Regions from separate parts of the Pedobacter immunditicola genome, predicted to be linked through region 1. Evidence: riboswitches for the same ligand, from Rfam matches in the RefSeq annotation. Region 1 holds a riboswitch; the other holds the start of a gene.
What was found. Region 1 has a riboswitch for cobalamin ahead of WG905_RS10960 (TonB-dependent receptor). Riboswitches for the same ligand answer to the same signal wherever they lie in the genome.

Region 2: another riboswitch for cobalamin. It lies ahead of WG905_RS05470 (TonB-dependent receptor plug domain-containing protein); the one in region 1 lies ahead of WG905_RS10960 (TonB-dependent receptor).

What each region holds. Positions count from the first base shown of each region.
Region 1 is NZ_JBBHKC010000005.1:339,865-343,069, reverse strand. Features, by position in the region: gene WG905_RS10965 (aminoacyl-histidine dipeptidase) at 1-744, opposite strand, end outside; cobalamin riboswitch at 1,017-1,215, shown strand; gene WG905_RS10960 (TonB-dependent receptor) at 1,308-3,205, shown strand, end outside.
Region 2 is NZ_JBBHKC010000003.1:116,148-119,352, forward strand. Features, by position in the region: gene WG905_RS05460 (polyphosphate kinase 2 family protein) at 1-358, shown strand, start outside; gene WG905_RS05465 (serine hydrolase) at 355-1,515, opposite strand; cobalamin riboswitch at 1,625-1,819, shown strand; gene WG905_RS05470 (TonB-dependent receptor plug domain-containing protein) at 1,923-3,205, shown strand, end outside.

The sequences.
Region 1 (3,205 bases):
AAGTTCATGAACATGGAGCGACAAAGTCTTTAAGCCTTCGTAGAACAGACGGTTCATCAGTTTATTGGCATTAGCACGTCCTTTGTGGATATCCATTCCCGAATGCCCGCCGGTTAATCCCTTCACGTTGATTTCAAACGCGATTCCATTTTTATCAGCCGCCACATGGGTATAGGTATACGTGGTATTGGTATCTACGCCACCGGCACAGCCGATCGTCAGTTCATCATCTGCTTCCGTATCCAGGTTCAATAAAATAGAGCCTGTAAAATTTGCCGGATCCAATTGCTTTGCGCCGGTCATCCCCGTTTCTTCATCAATGGTAAACATGGCTTCTAAAGCAGGATGAGCAATTGACGTACTTTCCAGCAGGGCCATAATGGTGGCTACACCAATGCCATTATCAGCACCAAGAGTAGTGCCGCGTGCTTTTACCCAGTCACCTTCAACAAACATATCAATCCCTTGCGTATCGAAATCGAAAACTGTATCACTATTTTTTTGGTGCACCATATCCAGGTGAGATTGTAAAACCACCGTTTGGCGGTCCTCCATCCCTTTGCTGGCCGGTTTTTTAATCACCACATTTCCTGCAGGATCTTGGATAGTCTCCAGACCTAAACGTTCCCCAAAACTGCGCATAAAAGCAATCACACGTTCTTCCTTTTTTGAAGCACGTGGTACAGCGTTTAAATCTGCAAAATTGCGCCAAAGTTCCTGAGGTTCTAAATTTTTGATATCCATAAGCCGATTAACAAGTGTTTTTTGTAATAAGGTAAAGTTATAAAACTAATGATATTTGTCTTGATGTGAAATAATAGTTCAGTTTGATTTTCTTCAGTTGGTAGGCTGGATAAAGCTCGCTAAAGATCCATGGTACCCCTAGATCCACTATCACCTATCAGTCATGACTCCCTCACCTGAATTCACTTTGCCTTTTAACGAATAACCACCTGATTAGCCATTTGATTTCAACCAAGCATTGACTCATTTTTAGTGAAAGCTCAACTATTTGTATACATTTGCATCGCTTTTGGTTCCTACCCTGCACAAACAGGATGGATTAAAAGGGAATCTGGTGTAAATCCAGAACTGTCCCGCAGCTGTAAGCTCCAATAACTAAGGTATAATCAAAAGGTCACTGTTCAAATTTTGAATGGGAAGGCCATACCGAGGGGAGCAAGTCAGAATACCTGCCATCGCATTATATAATTCATAGCTTTCGGGGATTGAAGCTGGAATGAAGATGCCGTAGGCATTTCCATTTTCAGTATGCTCTATGCCGTTTGCTTTGCAAGGGTATCGACATGGAAAAACTAACAATTACAGTACTTCTCTTCTTCATTGCAGCATTAGGCTTGGTGTTTTTGTGTCCTGACGCCGCTGCACAGCAGCCGGATTCAGTGAAGGTCCGGAGCCTTAAGGAAGTGCGGGTGCAGGGTAAAATAAACTCCATCAGAAATACTTCGGCAACTCCTGCACAGGTAATTGGAGGTGAAGCCTTACAACGACTCAATAGCTTTTCTGTTGCCGATGCCCTCCGCTATTTTAGCGGTGTTCAGCTCAAAGATTATGGCGGGGTTGGCGGACTAAAGACGGTTAACGTAAGAAGTCTGGGCAGCAATCACACGACCGTCTTTTATGATGGCGTCCAGATGGGAAATGCCCAAAACGGACAGGTAGACCTCGGCCGGTTTTCTCTTGACAACCTGGAGGAAGTGGCGCTTTATAATGGCCAAAAAAGCGATATTTTCCAGCCTGCCAGATCTTTTTCTGCTGCAAGTTCAATCTATATGCGCAGCAGGATACCAAAATTTGCGGATGGGAAATCCTCGAACATAGGGTTGGGCTATAAGGGCGGTTCTTTCGGACTGCTGAACCCATCTCTTTTATACGAACAGAAGATTACTGCACGAACCGCTGCCTCATTGAGCACAGAATGGGTAAATTCACACGGGCAGTATAAGTTCCGTTATACCAATGGCGTTTATGATACCACCGCTTTACGCAACAATACCGACATCAACGCGTATAGGATGGAGGCTGGATTAAACGGCCAGCTAAGGGATAGCTCAAATTGGTCGGTAAAAGCCTATGGCTATACTTCTGCCAGAGGACTTCCCGGTGCGATTGTGTCCAATAGGTTCAACTATAACCAGCGCCAGTGGGACCGTAATCTTTTTCTGCAGGGGCATTTCCAGACGCCTGAAAACCGCAGGTACGGCCTGAAGCTCAACGCAAAATATGCAAACGATTACCTCCGCTACCTGGACCCTGATTTTACAACCCTCAATGGCTTCCAGGATAACAGGTTCCGTCAGCAGGAAATCTACATCTCTGCAGCAAACCGATTTCGCATCCTTCCCATTTGGGATGTTGCTTTTTCTACAGATTATCAGTGGAACACCCTGGATGCGAACCTTTACAGGTTCCCCTACCCGACCAGGCATACTGTACTCAGCTCGGTGGCATCAGCGGTAAAACTTAAAAAGTTCAGCCTTCAGGCATCCCTCCTTGGAACCTTTGTTTTTGACCAGGTAAAAGAGTTTTCCAGTGCCGGAAACAAACAGGAATTCAGCCCCACGGCAATGGCTACTTTTCATCCATTTGACAGCAAAAAACTGATGTTCAGGGCATTTTATAAAAAAATATTCAGGCTCCCCACCTTTAACGATCTCTATTATACCTTCATCGGCAATTCGTTGCTGCGTCCGGAGTTTACAAACCAGTATGACCTGGGAATAACCTATTCCATACAGCCCAAAACTACGGCACTGACCTCGCTTTCGATACAGGCAGATGCTTATTATAACCAGGTGAAGGATAAGATTGTGGCCGTTCCCAGTGCAAACCTGTACCGCTGGACGATGTATAATATCGGCAAGGTTGCTATAAAGGGATTGGAGACAAACGTGCAGTCGGTTTGGGCTGTATCCGCTGGTGTGACTATCAATGTCTCGGCTAGTTATACCTTTCAACAGGCGAGGGATGTGACCGAAGGAAGGAATGACCGATACAATATCCCCTATATGCCGCTTCATAGTGGATCGCTGACTATGGGTGGCGACTGGAAAAAACTGGAGTTGAACTACAGCTACATTTATTCCGGTGAACGCTACAATCAGCTCAGCACGTACCAGAATGCTGTTTACAACCGCATGGAGCCTTGGTATACCCATGATATGGGAATCGGGTACAAGCTGAA
Region 2 (3,205 bases), on a different contig from region 1:
TGCAAACGGCATAACCATCATCAAGTTTTTTCTTCATGTATCAAAAGATGAGCAAAAGAAACGTTTCCTGGACAGGATCAATGATCCTAAAAAGAACTGGAAGTTCTCTGAAGGCGATTTAAAAGAAAGGAAGCTATGGGATGATTACATGGATGCTTATGAAACTGCGATCCAGGAGACTTCCACTAAGGATGCCCCCTGGTATGTTATACCTGCAGATCAGAAATGGCATGCGCGTTTAACCATCAGTAAAATCATGGAAGCGACTTTTGAAAACCTTGGTCTCCGCTTTCCGGAACTGGCCCCTGATGAACTGGAAAGGCTTGATGACATTCAAAAAAGGTTGGTCAAGGATTAATTTTTCTTGCTTTCCAATTCATGTTGATAGAGTATTCTTCCCAGGTTTTTCATAAAGGGATAACAAATGGTTTCATATTCATATTTACCGTCGTTATAAATCCCGTCTTCATTGGATTGCACTACGGCTGTTAAAAAGAACTCTACCTGGTTTTTCGAATCTTTGAAATAAGCGTTGTCGATGATGAAACCATAAGAGTCTCCATATTTGTTGAACATTTGAAGGTCTGGATTAATGGCGGCATCTTTTTCCCTGCCATAAAAAAGCATTTTGGAATAGGCCGGCCAAAATTCCTGAGGGTCATATTTTGGATAATCACTTTCTGTAGGTAATTTACTCATGTAGGTGTAAATCAACTGGTAATCTTCGTGATGAAGATTAAATCGCTCGTTTTTAGGGAAAGCTTCCGGCAGCATTAATTTTTTCATTAAAGCCTGCTGGTCGCTGATGGGAAATGCGTTCTTATTTTCAAGGCTAAAGGGTTTGCTGACCAGGTTTTCGCTGCTGTCGATGTAAGCTTTGCCCATGATCGTGTTACGGAGTTCCAGTGGATATTCTTTAGGATCGTATTGTTCCTTCTGGGAATAAATCAGTTTGTCGCCATTATAAAACCTGATGGGGTTGGTATGTTTTGATGGTTCTCCTGCATCGCCAATAGCCAATCGGTTTAGGATCCTGCTTTGGTGCAATCCGTATTTCTTTAATTTTTCGTTGATTTCAGCCCTGCCAATAAATTCAAACAACCTGTTAAAGGCATCATTATCGCTGGTTAACAGGATTTTTTTAATATAATGTTCGATGGAAGGCAGGCCATTTTGGGCAGTAGAATCCTTGCTGACTTTCGTTTGTCCGGTGAAAACGCTGTCTGTGATCATGGTGCTTTTTGCGCTCAGTCCCTTGATTTTTAACTCATTGATTTTTTCCAGGGCAAAAATAACTGCCGCAAGTTTTACCGTACTTGCGGGATAAAAGTAATGTTGATCATCAAGATTATAGCTGTACGATTTGAAAACGGGCTTTTTGTTTTTATTCCGGATCACCTGGGTGTACAATACCTGTACCTGTTTTTTTTGAGGATGATTAAGGACGGTGGAAAATTGTTCTGGTTGGGAACGCATTAACTTTTCAAGGAAGGAAGTATCTATTTTTTGTGCCATGGTTGGAATACTAAGCATGCAAAAGAGGAATATAGCTGTTTTAAGCATATGTTGAGATTTGAAAGACATTAATTAGCTGAATTGTTAGCCCTAAATATAGGAAATTTGATACATTTGCAATGCTTTTGGTTCCTTATAGGTAATATATATGGATTAAAAGGGAATACGGTGTAAATCCGTAACTGTCCCGCAGCTGTAAGCTTCAAAATGGTATTCCAATCACCGCCACTGTTTAAATCATTTAAATGGGAAGGCAGGAATACCTGAAGTAAGTCAGAAGACCTGCCATTTGCTTTATTATTTCATAGCTTTCGGGGATTGAAGCTAGGAATCAGACCATTTTTGGTGTGTCTTTCCTATTTCTACCTGTTTGTTGTGGCGAGAATTGACATATAACACGCAGATAAATGAACAAAAACAATTACTTTTTCCTTGCCGCTGCACTGGCAATTACGCCGATGGCTTTCATGAACCCTTTGTATGCCCAGGAAGAAGTTAAACTCGAAGAGGTGGTAATTTCTACAACCAAGAATGAGCAGAAACAAAGTCAGACGGGTAAGGTAGTGACCATTATTGGGCCTGAAATTCTGGAACGCAGTCATGGTAAAAACCTGACCGACTTGCTGAATGAGCAGGCAGGTATTGTGGTAAGTGGCGCTACTGGGAACCTGGGGCTGAACAAAAGTATTTTCATCAGGGGTGCATCAGGTGCCTATGCAGTGGTACTGATTGATGGAATTGTGGTGAGCAGCCCTTTAGGAAACGGTTCTGCTTTTGACCTTAGGATGTTTTCAATTGATCAAATTGATCATATAGAAATCCTAAAAGGTGGACAGTCAACTATTTATGGTTCTGATGCTGTGTCTGGTGTAATCAATATCATCACTAAAAAAGGAGCTAAAGGCGGTAACAGTGTTTACGGAGTGGGTAGCATCGGCAGCTACGAAACGTATAAGGGCACGGTTGGGATCAGCAGTCGTGTGGATAATTTCTCTTACAATGTGGCTTATACACAGGCTAAAACTGATGGTATTTCTGAAGCAGCAAGGCCAGGGGATGTATCATCACCCTTTGAAAAAGATGGTCACAAAACCGGTGCTGTGAATGCTAACTTTTCCTTACAGGCTGATAAAAATTTAAGCATCAATCCATTTTTGCGTTACTTTTATGGTCACTATGATTTTGATGCCAATGCCTATGAAGATCATCTGGAAAATAATTATAAGCTGAAATATTTCAATGGGGGGGTGAATACCAAATACGATTTTGGCTCGGGGAAAATAACTTTCAACTATAGTTATGAAAATGCACAGACCAATTCCCAAAGTCAATATGGTAAAAGTATTTCTGAAGGTAAAATGCAAATGGTAGACTTGTTCTATAACCAGAAAGTTGGTGACCATTTAAATGTGCTTGTGGGCATGGATAACCGCATCAATACTTTCAAGTTAAATGCTGAAATGCCTCCCCGAGCGAATTTATTCAGTACTTATGGCTCTTTATTTCTGCATGACATCAGTATTTTTAATCTTGAAGTTGGCGGACGGTACAATAAACACCAGGAATATGGAGAGAATTTTACGTATAACATTACACCTTCGATCATCGTTACTAAAGGGGTAAAGGTTTACGGTACGATATCTACAGCGTTTAAAGCGCCAACTTTAGAAAATCTATTTGGTGAATTTGG